Regions from separate parts of the Streptosporangium sp. NPDC003464 genome, predicted to be linked through region 2. Evidence: riboswitches for the same ligand, from Rfam matches in the RefSeq annotation. Region 2 holds a riboswitch; each other region holds the start of a gene.

Region 1 (5,029 bases), on a different contig from region 2:
GACCCGGTCTGCAGGCCCTGACCAGCCCGCACATGTACGGCGCCGCCGACTGGGGCCTGCGCGCCCTCGGCATCAACTGGACCTATTAGGAGTCACAGAGCGGCGTCCACGTCGCGCTCAGCGTGCTCCTGCCCGTCGCGATCACCAACCTGCTCTTCCCGCGCCTGCGCGATCAGAGCTATCTGCGCACCGGCGGGTTCATCGTCACCGGCGCATTGGCCGTAGCCGGTGTGCTCGGGCTGAGAGTCGTCATCTCGGCCACCGAGGACCCCGGCAATCAGACCCCGTGGGGATGGACCGTCGCCTACCTGCTGATGATCGCGCTGCTGGCCTGGCCGGCCCTGCGCGTGCTGCCCCGGCGCCGGTCGCCGGACGGGGTCCGAAGCGACCGGCGGGCCCCACGGCCCGTCGTGGTCGGCATCGTCGCGGGGTATCTGACGATGGCCTTCCTGACCACGCTGCTGCCGCTCGGTCTCGGACCGGACCTGCTGTTCGGCGACATGATGTCGCCGCCACTTCGACTGTTCGCCGGGGCGATGACCGCGATCCCGTTCGGCTGGCTGGTCCTGCGCCGGCGGCGGTCGGGCGACTGGGCCGACAGCCATCGCCTCTGGCTGATCGGAGGCATCCTCGCCTCCCACACGGCGTTCATGATGCCCGCCTCAGCCACCAGTGCCGTCATCGGGCTGATCACCATCTGCCTGGAGGTCGTTCTGCTGTCGGCCCTCGGACGGCATATCCGGCGACCGCGGCCCCGGCGTAAGATCGCCGGGTCGGCGCCACCACGACCGCTGGATGGTAGATGAGGACGAAAGCCCGCTCTATCTCGGTGCTCCTTGCCTTACTCCTGACCTTTTTCCTCTCCCACACCCCCCAGGCGCACGCGGCCGAACCCGCGACCGCCAAGTCCGCCGGCCGCAAGTACGCGCTCCTGTCGGAGGGCACGGGCAAGGCAGTTGATCTTCGGCTCCATACTGTCAACTTCGATGCCATAGACGCGGGTATTTCGATATCCATCTAACTGACAGTGCCCAGGTCAAACGCAGGTCCTACTGTCATCTTCGCTGCTTCCAGACAGGTGCCGTCCCGGGCGACGGTGCACCGGGTGCTGGTGCGCCACGGCCTGGTGCAGCTCACACCCAGAGGCCGGCGGCGGGAGGACTAGAGGTGGAAGCCGCCGTGGTCGCACAGCAGGCCCGATTACGCGAATTGGATGCTCAGCACACCCCGGCCCTGCGCGAACGGATCGCCGTCGGCGCCGCGCAGCTGCGGTTGCTGACCGAGCTGCGCGACGGGCTGCTGGAGCGCAGCGCCGAGCGGGCCGACGAGCGGACCGAGGCTACCGATCAGCGCGCCGCCGCGGCCGCCACCGAACGTCAGGCGCTGCGCGAGGTTCGCGAGCACGCCGAGGCACGCGTCGCGACGGAAAAGGACGCAGATCAGGCCCGCGCCGAGCGCGACACGCTACGCGCGGAGGCGGACTGACTGCGCCAAGCGGCTGCTGAGCAGGGCGAGCGCCTAGCGGCGCGCGAGGGCGAGCTGACTCGCGCACTGGCCGAGGCCGTCGCCGCCGGGGAGCGGCTGGCGCAGGAACGCACGCACAGCACGGCCCTGGAGGTGCGGCTGACCGAAGCCACGGCGGAGGTGGCTGCGGCCCGGTAGGAGACCCGCGACCTCCGCGCTGAGGCCGCCACCTCCAGGGTGTCCGGGCGAGTGACGAAGTCCAGCCCGATCGCCTCGACCGCGGTGGAGGCGACCACCTTCAACGCCTCGGCCGCGACGGTGCCGAAGTAGGTGGCCAGCAGGATCTTCGGGCGGCTGGACAGCCCGCCCAGGCGGCGGTAGGCCCGCTCGAGTGCTTCGACCTCCCGCGCGCCGAGATCCCCGGCCAGTGCCGGCTCGTCCAGCTGCACCCACTGCGCGCCGGCTCCAGCGAGCCGCTCCAGCAGCTCGGCATAGACCTCCACCAGGGCGCCCAGCAGATCCAGCGGCACGAACCCCTCAGGCGAGCCCGGCGCGGCCTTGGCCAGCAGAAGGTAGGTCAGCGGGCCGACCAGCACCGGCCGGGTCTCGACCCCCAGGGTCTTGGCCTCGAGGTACTCGGCCACGGGCTTCGCCTGCGCGCCGTCGGCGAGCCGGAACCGGGCGTCCAGGGACAGCTCGGGGACGATGTAGTGGTAGTTGGTGTCGAACCACTTGGTCATCTCCAGCGCCGGGATGTCTGCGGTGCCGCGCGCCATCGCGAAATACCGCTCCAGGCCGGACAGCGCCCGGTACCGGTCGGGGACCGCGTCGACCATGACGCTGGTGTCCAGCACGTGATCGTAGAAGGAGAAGGTGTTCGACGGGATCGTCCCCAGGCCGGAGTCCCGCAGCTCGGTCCACACCGCCCGCCGCAGCGTCGAGGCCGTGGACTGCAGTTCCTCTTCGCCGACGCGCCCGGCCCAGTACTCCTCGGTGACGAATTTGAGCTCTCGGTGCGCGCCGATGCGCGGATACCCGAGGGTCGTCGTTGTCATGGCAGCTTCCCTCGCTATTGCCAGGATGCGGCCGGGCAGGAGGAAGAAGCGCACAGCAGGCAGGTCCTGCGGGCGCGTCCCAGGCCCTCCCACGAGGCCGCGAACCACCGCGCACCGGTCGGTGCACGGGCGGAAGGCAGGTCTTCGGACTCGCGGGCACCACACCTGAACAAGGCGTGACCTACTGACCGTCGCTTCCCAGGCCACAGGCCCAGTGCGTATGACGGCGGTCGTTCCCACTCACCGCTGCGGGGCAGTCCCGGATTCCCACCGGATTCCCTCTTACGACGTCCGCACCCGGTCGGGCACGGACGAACCATCCACAGCGGGATTCTAGCCAGCCGGTGCGCTGAGCGGACACCGCCGTCGTAAGGGTAGGCCGGTCGAACGGGCGCCTCCGTCGCGCTGACCGGCTGAGAAGAACCGTGCGGTGCTCCGAATGGGATTCACCACATCACCGGTATTCAGTGAATTGATGGCTTCGTGTAATGATGACGGAAAGGCGAGCGCGGTCGAGGAAGCCGGTGTGAATCCGGCGCGGTACCGCCACTGTGATCGGCGAGCGGATCCCCATACGGCCACTGCCCCACTCCGGGGTGGGAAGGCGGGGACGAGCCTCGACCCGAGAGCCAGGAGACTCACGCGGTCGCCTCCTCGACAGAACTGGGGCGGATCTCCCCGGAGAGGAGCGGGTCGGCGTGCCCGATGGGCCGATGAACAGCGCGCCGCGCGGCGGTGCCGCGTGGCCGGTGCGCCGACGCGTGCCCGGAGACGTCTCCCGGGCCGGTTTCCGCCGCCTTCCGACAGGACCGCCCCATGGTGCAGATTCCGTGAGAGGAACCATCCATGACGGGCAGACGCCCTTTGTCCCTGCTGCTCTCCGCCGTACTCCTCGCCGGCTGCGGCGGCGCGCCCGCTGAGGTCAAGGCCTCCGCCGCGGCGTCCACCGCACCGGTCGCGGGGTTCCCGGTCACCATCGACAACTGCGGCGTCAAGACGACGTACGAGCGCCCGCCGCGGCGGGCGGTCTCGCTCAACCAGCACGCCACCGAGGTGATGCTGGCGCTGGGGCTGCAGCAGGCGATGATCGGCACCGGCTACCTCGATGACAAGATCCTTCCCGAGTACCAGGCCGCCTACAACGGGATCAAGGTGCTCGCCAAGGGGTACCCCTCTCACGAGGCGCTGCTGGCTGCCGAGCCCGACTTCGTCTACGGCGGCTTCTCCAGCACCTTCGACGAGAAGGAGGGCCGCAGCCGCGACGCGCTGGGCAAGGCCGGGATCGACACCTACCTCAACATCGAGGACTGCCCGACCGGCCCGGTGACCCTGGACCTGATGGACCAGGAGATCCACAACGTCGCCGCGATCTTCGGTGTGCGCGATCGGGCCGATTCCCTCATCACCCGCCTGCGCGCGCCACTGGCACAGGTCAAGGAGAAGCTCGCCGGGGTGAGCCCGGTCAAGCTGTTCGTCTACGACAGCGGTGACAAGACCGCGTTCACCGCCGGCGGCAAGGGCGTCGGCAACGACGTCATCACGCTGGCGGGCGCGCGGAACCTGTTCGCCGACGTGGACAAGGCGTGGGGTGACGTGTCGTTCGAGCAGGTCGCCGAGCGGGCGCCCGACTGGATCGTCATCTACGACTACGGCGACCAGTCGGTGGCCGACAAGAAGAGGTTCCTGCTGTCGAACCCGGCGCTCGCGGACGTGCCGGCGATCAAGGAGCAGCGGTTCGCGGTGCTGCCGCTGTCGTCGGTCGTGCTCGGGGTCCGGGCGCCGTCGGCGGTGGAGTCGCTGGCCCGGCAGATCCATGCCGGCCGGTTCAAGTGAGCGAGCTGACCAAGGTCTCCCGGACCGCCGACGCCCGAGCCACCGCACCTCTCGCGCGGCGCCCTGGCCTGCCGTACCCGCTGGTGCTGCTGTTGTGCGCGCTGTTGCTGGGCGGGGCGGCCACGGCGGGGATCGCGGCCGGGTCGATCAGCCTGCCCGCCGGGCAGGTGTGGGGCATCTTGTTGCACCGGCTCCATCCCGCGCTGGCCGAGCCGGTCTGGGCTCCGGTCCGGGAGACCATCGTCATGGACGTACGGCTGCCGCGTGTGCTGCTGTGCGGGGTCATCGGCGCGGGGTTGTCGGTCTGCGGGATGGCGTTGCAGGCGCTGGTGCGCAACCCGCTGGCCGATCCGATGCTGCTGGGCGTCTCCTCGGGGGCCAGCGTCGGCGCGGTGGCCGTGGTGGTGTTCGGTCTGACCTTCTTCGGGGCGTTCTCGCTGCCGGTCGCCGCGTTCGCGGGGGCGCTGGCGGCGCTGGTCGCGGTCTACTTCCTGGCCCGGTCGGGCGGGCGGATGACCACGGTGCGCCTGGTGCTGGCCGGGGTGGCGATGGCCGAGGTGCTGTCGGCGGTCGCCAGCTTCCTGCTGGTGACCTCCAGTGACCCGCACAAGACGCAGTCGGCTGTGCGCTGGATGCTGGGTGGCCTGGCGGGGACGACGTGGACGATGGTGTGGGTG
Region 2 (5,029 bases):
TGGACGACGTCGACACCCGCCACCCCGACCTCGCCCGGCTGATCGGCGACGGTTCCATGGCTGTGTACGGCGTGAACCGCGGCCTCGTCGCCCAGCGCAACAGCGGCGGCCACGTCAAGGTGTACGCCCAGTTCCGCGCGCCGCTGGAGCGGCACACGGACCTGGACCGGCATATGGGCCTGAACCGGCGCGCGGGCCTGGACGCGGGCCTGGAGGCGAGCCTGGACCTGGCCGACGTCGAGGCCGTGCGATCAAGCCTGCTGGCTCTGTTCGACGGCTGGGCCGCTCCCGTCCTCGACCTCCTCCGCCACGGCACCGCTTTCGTCCGCCGCCCCCTCTACGCCCTGCCCGTGTCCCACACCTGGGCCCACGTCCCCGGGGTGACGCTACTGGGCGACGCCGCCCACCTGATGCCCCCATTGGGGGTGGGCGCGAACCTCGCGATGCTGGAAGGCGCCGAACTCGCCGAGTCCGTCGCCGCCGCCCCCGGGCCTGGCGATCTGGACGAGGCCGTCCGCGTCTTCGAGGAACAGATGTGGGCACGGGCCGGCGGGTGGGCGAAGATCACGATGGCCGGTCTGGAACGCCTCGTGAGCCCGGACCCCACCGAAGCCCTCGCCTTCTTCGACGAAATCCAGCCATCCTGACTGTCAAACGCGAGAGCACCGGCACCAGCAGCTCGCCACGGCTTCACGGGGCAGCACGGCACCGCCGCGGTTCCTTCCGGCAGATACCGGGCTCAGTCGAGACAGCCGAGATGCGGGCGATACCGGCCATGAGCGGATCTTGAAGGCGCCGGCCTGGGCAGACGGCAGCTCGCACATAGGGTTGAGCACCGCCCCGACTTCCGAGATTCCGCATCCCGGGGCATCGGAGAGGCTCCAGCCCGCTTCCGGGACTACGAACATGATCGGCTCGTGGCCGCTTCTGGCCGTATCTCGGCCGGACTTGTCGATCGCCCCAACCCCCTACGGGGCCGGCCCCGACGGGCGACCGTCACGGCCCCGCCACGACCCCCGGAAGACGGGACGCGGCCGGGGCCGGGGGTCGGGCTCGACGTCATGAGCAAGCGGCAGGTGGAGTTGATGGGCGGCCCGGGCCGGGATCGCCGGCTACGGCCGCCGGTCCGGGGGCGTGTGCACGCTGACCTGTCGCACGTCGGTGGTGCCGAAAACCTGGATGCTCCTGCCTTCTTCCCAGGTCAAGTGTTGTCGTGGTGCTGATCCCGGGGGTGCCGTCGTCCTACCGGTAGGAGCCCTCGGCGAGGTCGGCGATCGCGCCGTCGCGCTGGGGACGCCAGCCGAGCTTGTCGCGTGCGGCGTCGCCGCTGACGCTCTGGTCGAGGGCGAGGGCGTCGGCGAACAGGGCGCCGAGCGCCTCACGCGCCTGGTCAAGCGGCCAGCCCTGCGGTTCAGCCTGGACACCGGCGGCGCGTCCGGCCGCGGAGGCGAGGTCGCGGACGGCGACCGCGGTCTCGGCCACACCGTGCCAGAGCGACCCGGCGGGTGCCCGCTCCACCGCGGCGACGAACAGGTCGGCGAGGTCGTCGACGTGCACCATGGGCCAGCGCGCCGCCTCTTCCCCGACGAACCTCGGCGCCGCGTGTTCGCGGGCCAGGTTCACCAGGAGAGCGGGAATGCCGCCACCCCGGCCGTGCACGATGCCCGGGCGGATCACCAGGGCGCGCACACCGCTCTCGGCGGTGTCGAGCACCTGACGCTCGATCGTCGGCCGGTATCCCACGATCGGGATGGGATTGGCAGGGGTGTTCTCGTCAACGGGGCCGGGTCCGGTGGCTCCCAGCACCCAGACACCGCTGGTGTAGACGAAAGCCCGCCCGGTACCGCGCAGCGGATCCGTCAGCGCGGCGATCGCGGCGGCGTCAGTCTCGGCGTCTCCGGTGGGCGTCGCCATGTTGATCACAGCGTCTATGTCGGGGGTCACCGCCTGGGTGAGCGAACGCGGATCGGTCAGGTCGCCGACACGCTTTTCACGCCCGTTCTCCGGGCGGTCGTCGGTGGCGCGGGTCAGTTCGACGATCTGGTGTCCGGCCTCGTCCAGATGGTCCGCGACCGCCGAGCCGAGGTAACCGCCGGCACCGATAAGCAAGATCTTCATCAAAGTCTCCCCTCGAAAATTTCGATGTCGAAAACTTAAATCACGGTGTTCGCAAGTGTCAAATCCTTCGATGTCTAAGTGTTAGCCTCTGTGCAAAGCCACGCTCAGGACAGCTCAGGACAGGACTCACGATGACGACCGACGGACTCCACGACGGAGTGGACGTGATCATCAGCCAGTGGCAGACGGCGCGCCCCGATCTGGACTGCTCACCGATGGAGATCATCGGTCGCCTGTCCCGGGTCTCCCGCCTCCTCGAACGCGCCATCAGGGACCACTTGTCCGCGTACGACATCGAGCCCTGGGAGTTCGATGTGCTGGCCACCCTGCTGCGCTCCGGGCCGCCCCACGTCCTCAACGCCGGCGAACTCAGCACGGCGGCGATGGTCAGCTCGGCCGCCCTGACCAACCGCATCGACCGGCTCGAGAAAAAGGGCCTGGTCGACCGCGCCGTCGATCCGGCCCACCGGCGCCGCGTCCTGATCTCCCTCACCGATCAAGGGCTGAGCCTGGTCAACAGGCTCGTCGAGCATCACGTCGCCAACGAGCGGCGGCTCCTGGAGGGCCTGAGCTCCGCCGACCGCGACCAGATCACCGTGCTCCTGCGCCGCCTGCTCGTCTCCCTCGGCGACACGGGGCCGGACACCTCCGCCACCGGCGCATGCTGAGAACGCGTCGCGTCACCGTCTCGCAGCTGGTCGCCGAGGTGGGCGAGCCATCTGAACCGTGATCACACCGGCGTGACGCGACGCGTTTCCGGGCGGCCGGATCGCCGGTCATCCGCGAAAAGTCCTGAGAGGAACCCGCGAAGTCCCGAGAAGGCGGGGAAGGCCGTCGTCAATGGAGGAGCGTTCAGCTCATTCCCGTTCGATCGGGAGGCGTGGAGGAGCGTCCGGCTCGATCGGGATGAGGGCGGCCGTGGAGACCGGAACTCCAGCGGTCGTGGTGGACGGCGGCCCACAGGGGGCGCCGATCCCGCCAGCCGTTCCGCTCGAGGTCGGGGACGGTCTCCAGGTGGGTCACCGGCCCCACGCACAGCCACGCGACGGGGCGGATCGGCGCGGGGATGGCGAGAAGGTCGTTCAGGAACGGCTCGCGGTAGAACGACACCCAGCCGACACCGAGATTCTCGGCGGTGGCGGCCAGCCAGAGATTCTGGATGGCCAGGCACACCGAGTACAGGCCCGCGTCGGCGATGGCGTGGCGGCCGAGAACGGCGGGGCCGCCCCGATCCGGGTCATAGGTGACCACGATCGACAGTGTGGACTCCAGCACTCCTTCGATCTTGATCCGGGCGAACCGCCGTACGGCGGAGGCGTCAAGGGTCGCGGCGAAGACCGCGCGTTCATGCTGGACGTGTCCGTGGAACGCGGCGCGGACGGCGGGGTCGCGCACGACGATGAAGTCCCAGGGCTGGGAGAGGCCGACGCTGGGCGCGGCGTGGGCCGCCGACAGGATCCGGTGCAGGGCCTCGTCGGGGACGGGTTCACCGGTGAACTGCGCGCGCACGTCACGGCGGCGGTGGATGACGTCGTAAAGCTGGCTGTCCATGGGCAGGCTCCCGCTGCGTTCGTGCCCCTTTGCGGGGCTATGAGCGCAAGGCCGGTCTTCGGACTCCCGGATCGACGCCTGACCACCCGCCTTCCCAGCCCTCGCGGGCCAGTGGCTGCGCATGCGCGCGTGGGCGGCGGCTCCCCGGTCACCGCGGCGGGCCCGTGCCGGAATCACACCGGCTTCCCGATTCTCCTCACCGACGCGAGGCACCTTGCAACAGTTCGCCGCTCAGTACGCTAGCGGATTCCCGACCTCACCGCGCCGCTCACCCGGCGACGGCCAGGGATCATGCGATAAGGACCGTCCCCCCGGGCATTCCAGCGAAAGGGGAGACCACCGTACGGGGTGAGAGCCCCGCAGAACCTCCGTGTCCGCCGGCGTGCGGAAGAACGCCAGGAAAGCACCGGTGAGCACGACGATCACGAAGCAGGAGATGAGCAGCTCGTCCACCGACCTCTTACCGGACCACAAGTTTCCGATTCAATAGGCGTCGGAGCGCAACAGGTCAGCTAGCCGGAGTGTCAGTGGGGGAGCGACCACCGGGACGTGGGGGTCGGGGGCGTCAGCCTGTTCTGGCCGGCCTGGGGCGGGCATTGCGCAGGCGGATGCCGCTCCAGCCCAGAGAGCTGGTGGTCACCGCATCCCAGAACGCCCAGAGGTTGTCCAGCACTCTGAGCTGGATCCCGGCCTCCTCGTGCAGCTGGGGCAGACTGCCGACCGGTTCGGGCGGGCCGAGCGGTTCGACGGGCTCGGTGGCGACCATCGCGTTCGGCACCGGCTCACCGATCGGGACGAACTTCTCCGCGGGCAGGCGGTAGCCGTACAGGCGCACGGTCAAGAACGCCTCCAGCCAGCCGTACTCGATCGCATGGATGCGCCGCCCGCAGCCGGCACCGATGATCCGTTCCCGGTCGGCGTCCGTCGTGTCCGGCACGGTCCAGGCCATGGCGCGCGGGCACTGGCGGGGAAACCAGTAGTCGGGACAGCGATCGGCCGACACAGCCCACACATATGCCTCCGGCTCTTGTGCGGTGGTTGCCACGTGGGGGACAAACCGGGTGATCTCCGGGTCCTCGGAGAAGTGCAGAACTTGACCTGGTCTGGGCCGCATGACCCGTGTCTACCATCGTGGCCCAAGGGCGAATCCCTTCCCGGAAGGTCGGTGTGGCAGGGAGGGTGGAGCGCTGGTCGGCGGGGCGGCCGTCGCGCAGGTGGTCGGTGGGGACGCGCCAGGCGGTGAGGCGGACCTGGCGTCCGCCTTCGGCGGGGCCGTGGACGACGTACTCGCCGATCGGTTGGGGGACGGCGTGGGGCGATGTGACGCTCACTGACGAGTGACCTGGTCGAGGGCGGCGGA
Region 3 (5,029 bases), on a different contig from region 2:
AGAAGCTCAAGGAGATCTCCTACGTGCACGCCGAGGCCTACCCGGCCAGCGAGCTCAAGCACGGGCCGCTGGCCCTGATCGGCCCGGAGATGCCGACCGTGGCGATCGTCCCCGACGACGAGCTGCTGGACAAGAACCTCACCACGCTCGGCGAGATCCGCGCGCGCGGCGGCCGGGTGCTCATGGTCGGTCACCGTACGGCCGACCCCAAGCTGGCCGACGACTGCGTCGTGGTGCCCAGGAACGAGACGGAGCTGGACCCGATCCTGCTGTCGATCCCGCTCCAGCTCCTGGCCTACCACGCGGCCGTGGCGCTGGAGCGGGATGTGGACAAGCCTCGCAACCTGGCCAAGAGCGTCACAGTGGAGTAGAGCCCCCCTGAGCTGCCTGATGGCAGTAAGACCCCCCAATGTGTGACACAAAGTGACGTGTCTGTAACCTGAAGTATTGGGGGGTCTGGGGGAAGGGGCGCTTATGTACCGTAGGCGGTTCTTCGCGCTCGCCCTGGGGGTCATGGTCGCCGGCGGCTGCGGTGGCTGCGGCGGGGCGGCGGACCCCCGCGTGCCGCTGGCGGGACGGCTGACCGTCATCGCGCCCGCCGCCCGCGGGCAGGGCTGGGACCGGGCCGCCCGCGCGCTGGCCGCGGTGCTGACCGGCGACGGGCTGGCGCGGAAGGTCGAGGTGGGCAACTACCCGGGCAGCCTGGGCGCCGCCGCGCTGGGGGCGTTCGCCGCCGCCCACGACCCGTTCACGTACGCGGGCAGGCTGCTGCTCACCGGGATGCCGATGGTGGCCGGCGCGGAGATCGCCAACACCGCCTCCGTGGTGGAGTCCACCACCCCCCTGGCCCGCCTGGTCGGCGACTGGGCGGCCCTGGTCGTCCCGGAGAACTCCCGCCTGCGCACCTTCGAGAACCTCGCCGCGGTGCTCCGCCGCGACCCGGCCGGGCTGACGGTGGGCGGCCGGATGGAGGGCGGCTCCGACCACGTGCTCTACGGCATGATCGGCAAGTGCCTGGGGGTGGACACCCGGCTGCTGGACTACGCCGGCTACTCCAGCGGGGCCGAGGGTGTGCACGCCCTCCACGACGGCAGGGTGGCCGCGCTGCTGGGCTCCGCCCGCTCCTTCGTGCCCGAGATCGCCGAGGGCCGGCTGCGGCCGCTGGTGGTCTCCTCCGCCGAGCGGATCGACGGGATCGACGCCCCGACGCTGATGGAGCTGGACGTCCGGCTGGAGTACACCGACTGGTGCGGCGTGCTCGGCCCCCGCGGCATGAGTTCCGACGACAGGGACGTGGCCGTCGCCCTGTGCGACCGCGTCGACGCCTCGTCCCGCTGGCGGGCGATCTGTGCGGCCAACGGCTGGAACCGGGTCTATCTGAGCGGGGACGACTTCCGCCAGTGGCTCGTCACGGAGACGCGCCGGACCCGGGAGGTGCTCGACGAGCTCGGACTGCTGAGCACCATCGGCACAAGCTGTTGGGGTAGTTGCGTCCGGCAGCACTACATGTAGGATCCTGCTCGTTGCTGGTTCGCCCCTCTGGGGGTGAGGCAAGAGGGAACCCGGTGAGATTCCGGGACTGCCCCGCAGCGGTGAACGGGAACGAAAGCCGTCATGGAGCACTGGGCGCACCTGCCTGGGAAGCGACGGCCGGTAGGCATGCGCCAGACGCCCGTGAGTCCGAAGACCTGCCGGCGACGTGTGGAGAGGGAGCCGAGCCGGGCACCGAGGGACGCGTGGAGCGGCCCGGAGCGTGCCGGGTGAGGCGGACCCGACCACGGAGATCGTTCAGGGCCTCGAGGGAGGGCCCGCGTGATGAGGCGGTCCGGCGTGCCCGGGGCCGTTCTCTGACGCGTGCGCCCTTCCGGCGAGAGCCGTACGGGGAATTCGAGCGCGCGAGGGGTAGCACGTGACACAGACCTTGGTCGACGTCGCCAAGGAGACCGGCAACGGCCCGGTCGACCGCCGGCTGGCCATCGAGGAGGCCGCCGCCCGGGTGATCGCCGACCCGGAGAACTCCAAGATCGCCGCCGGGCTGCTGGCGGAGCTGATCGCCGAGGAGGCCGCCGGGCACGGCGTCCGGACCTTCTCCGAGTCCGTCGCCGCGACCCACGCGGCCGGGCTGATCCAGGACGGGCTGGCCGCCTTCGTGGCCGCCAACGCCGCGGCGCTGGACGCGCTGGTGGACGGGGCGGCCGACGGCCGGTTCGAGTACTTCGGGCTGCGCACGGTCTACGACCGCTACCTGCTGCGCCACCCGCAGACCCGCAAGGTCCTGGAGCGCCCGCAGCACTTCTTCCTCCGGGTGGCCTGTGGCCTGTCGGAGACGGTGGAGGAGGCCGGCGAGCTCTACGCGCTCATGTCCACCCTGTCCTACCTGCCGAGCTCGCCCACCCTGTTCAACTCCGGCTCGCGCAGGCCCCAGCTGTCGTCCTGCTTCCTGCTCGACTCGCCCCGTGACGAGCTGGAGGCGATCTACGAGCGCTACGGGCAGGTCGCGCGGCTGTCGAAGTACGCCGGCGGGATCGGCATCTCCTGGACCCGGGTCCGCTCGCGGGGTTCGCTGATCCGGGGCACCAACGGCCACTCCAACGGCATCGTGCCGTGGCTGCGCACGCTGGACTCCAGCGTCGCCGCGGTCAACCAGGGCGGCCGCCGCAAGGGCGCGGCCTGCGTCTACCTGGAGACCTGGCACGCCGACATCGAGGAGTTCCTCGAACTGCGTGACAACACCGGCGAGGAGGCCCGCCGCACGCACAACCTGAACCTGGCCAACTGGATCCCCGACGAGTTCATGCGCCGGGTCGAGGCCGACGGCATGTGGTCGCTGTTCGACCCCAAGGAGGTCCCGCACCTCACCGACCTGTACGGCGCCGCCTTCGACGAGGCCTACCGGGCCGCCGAGGCCGAGGGCCGCTCCGTCAAGCAGATCCCGGCCCGGTCCCTGTACGGCCGGATGATGCGCACCCTGGCCCAGACCGGCAACGGCTGGATGACCTTCAAGGACGCCGCCAACCGGACCTCCAACCAGACGGCCCGCCCGGAGAACGTCATCCACCTGTCGAACCTCTGCACCGAGATCCTGGAGGTCACCAACGACGCCGAGACGGCCGTCTGCAACCTGGGCTCGATCAACCTCGCCGCCCACCTGGCCGGTCAGGACGTCGACTGGCCGCGGCTGCGCCGGACCGTCCGCACCGCCGTGCGGTTCCTGGACCGGACCATCGACCTGGGCTTCTACCCGACCCCGGAGGCCGAGGCGGCCAACCGGAAGTGGCGGCCGATCGGCCTGGGCGTGATGGGCCTGGCGGATGTGTTCTTCACGCTGCGGCTGCCGTTCGACTCCCCGCAGGCGCTGGAGCTGTCCACCCGCATCTCCGAAGAGATCGCGCTGGCCGCCTACGGCACCTCCGCGGACCTGGCCGTCGAGCGGGGGCGCCACCCCTCCTACGACGAGACCAGGGCCGCCGGCGGCGTGCTCCACCCCGACCACTACGGGGCCGGCGGCTCGCCGGAGTGGACGCGCCTCAGGGAGCGGATCGCCGAGACCGGCCTCCGCAACTCGTTGATGATCGCGATCGCGCCCACGGCCACCATCGCCTCCATCGCGGGCTGCTACGAGTGCATCGAGCCCCAGGTCTCCAACGTCTTCAAGCGCGAGACCCTGTCGGGAGAGTTCCTCCAGGTCAACCGCTATCTGGTCCGTGACCTGCAGGCCCGGGGCCGGTGGACCCCGCAGATCCGGGACGCGATCAAGCGGGCCGACGGCTCCGTCCAGGACGTCCCCGGCATGCCCGACGACCTCAAGGCGCTCTACCGGACCGCCTGGGAGCTGCCGCAGAAGGCGCTGATCGACCTGGCCGCGGCGCGCACGCCGTACATCGACCAGTCACAGTCGCTGAACCTGTTCATGGCCACGCCGACCATCGGCAAGCTCTCCTCGATGTACGCCTACGCGTGGAAGTCCGGCCTCAAGACCACCTACTACCTGCGCTCCCGGCCGGCGACCCGGATCGCGCAGACCACCGTGGCCCAGGCCGCGCCCGACCCGGAGGCCGTCGCGTGCTCGCTGGAGAACCCCGAGTACTGCGACGCCTGCCAGTAGCCACCTCCCCGAAAGGCACTCCCTGATGCTGCTCGACCCTGGCATGGACCTCACCCTGAGGCCCATGCGCTACCCGGAGTTCTACGAGCGCTACCGGGCCGCGATCCGCAACACCTGGACCGTCGAGGAGGTGGACCTCAACTCCGACCTGGCGGACCTGGCGAAGATGACGCCGGAGGAGCGCCACCTGATCAACCGCCTCGTCGCGTTCTTCGCGACCGGTGACTCGATCGTGGCCAACAACCTGGTGCTCAACCTCTACCAGCACGTCAACGCGCCCGAGGCGCGCCTGTATCTCAGCAGGCAGCTCTTCGAGGAGGCGGTGCACGTCCAGTTCTACCTGACCCTGCTGGACACCTACCTGCCCGACCACGACGAGCGGGTCAAGGCCTTCGCCGCGGTCGAGCACATCCCCTCGATCCGGGACAAGGCCGAGTTCTGCTTCCGGTGGATCGACTCGCTCGGCGGGCTCGACAGGCTGGAGTCGCAGGACGACCGGCGGGCGTTCCTGCTCAACCTGATCTGCTTCGCCGCGTGCATCGAGGGGCTGTTCTTCTACGGCGCCTTCGCCTACGTCTACTGGTTCCGCTCCAGGGGCCTGCTGGGCGGCCTGGCCACCGGGACGAACTGGGTCTTCCGCGACGAGTCCATGCACATGGAGTTCGCCTTCAGCGTGGTGGACACCGTGCGGGCCGAGGAGCCGGAGCTGTTCGACGACAAGCTCGGCGCGCAGGTCACCCAGATGATCGAGGAGGCGGTGGAGGCCGAGCTCGCCTTCGCGGCCGATCTGTGCGGTGACGGCCTGTCCGGGATGAGCGTGGGCCAGATGCGGCAGTACCTGGAGTACGTGGCCGACCAGCGCCTGGTCCGGCTCCGGCTCCCCGTCCGGTACGGCACCGCCAACCCGTTCGCGTTCATGGAGTT

The links. Region 2 has a riboswitch for cobalamin ahead of bluB (5,6-dimethylbenzimidazole synthase). Riboswitches for the same ligand answer to the same signal wherever they lie in the genome.
Region 1: another riboswitch for cobalamin. It lies ahead of ACWDS7_RS42040 (hypothetical protein); the one in region 2 lies ahead of bluB (5,6-dimethylbenzimidazole synthase).
Region 3: another riboswitch for cobalamin. It lies ahead of ACWDS7_RS42640 (ribonucleoside-diphosphate reductase subunit alpha); the one in region 2 lies ahead of bluB (5,6-dimethylbenzimidazole synthase).

What each region holds. Positions count from the first base shown of each region.
Region 1 covers NZ_JBSFPS010000316.1:1,587-6,615, reverse strand. Annotated here, with positions in the region: gene ACWDS7_RS42055 (hypothetical protein) at 1-89, shown strand, start outside; gene ACWDS7_RS42050 (hypothetical protein) at 123-806, shown strand; gene ACWDS7_RS42045 (hypothetical protein) at 1,168-1,485, shown strand; gene ACWDS7_RS42040 (hypothetical protein) at 1,440-2,519, opposite strand; cobalamin riboswitch at 2,638-2,855, opposite strand; cobalamin riboswitch at 2,986-3,179, shown strand; gene ACWDS7_RS42035 (ABC transporter substrate-binding protein) at 3,366-4,352, shown strand; gene ACWDS7_RS42030 (FecCD family ABC transporter permease) at 4,349-5,029, shown strand, end outside.
Region 2 covers NZ_JBSFPS010000034.1:20,698-25,726, forward strand. Annotated here, with positions in the region: gene ACWDS7_RS10675 (FAD-dependent oxidoreductase) at 1-647, shown strand, start outside; gene ACWDS7_RS10680 (NAD-dependent epimerase/dehydratase family protein) at 1,243-2,118, opposite strand; gene ACWDS7_RS10685 (MarR family winged helix-turn-helix transcriptional regulator) at 2,250-2,786, shown strand; gene bluB (5,6-dimethylbenzimidazole synthase) at 2,971-3,669, opposite strand; cobalamin riboswitch at 3,702-3,901, opposite strand; gene ACWDS7_RS10695 (DUF6886 family protein) at 4,235-4,783, opposite strand; gene ACWDS7_RS10700 (MarR family winged helix-turn-helix transcriptional regulator) at 4,997-5,029, opposite strand, start outside.
Region 3 covers NZ_JBSFPS010000327.1:2,908-7,936, reverse strand. Annotated here, with positions in the region: gene glmS (glutamine--fructose-6-phosphate transaminase (isomerizing)) at 1-371, shown strand, start outside; gene ACWDS7_RS42645 (Bug family tripartite tricarboxylate transporter substrate binding protein) at 475-1,512, shown strand; cobalamin riboswitch at 1,511-1,710, shown strand; gene ACWDS7_RS42640 (ribonucleoside-diphosphate reductase subunit alpha) at 1,910-4,105, shown strand; gene ACWDS7_RS42635 (ribonucleotide-diphosphate reductase subunit beta) at 4,131-5,029, shown strand, end outside.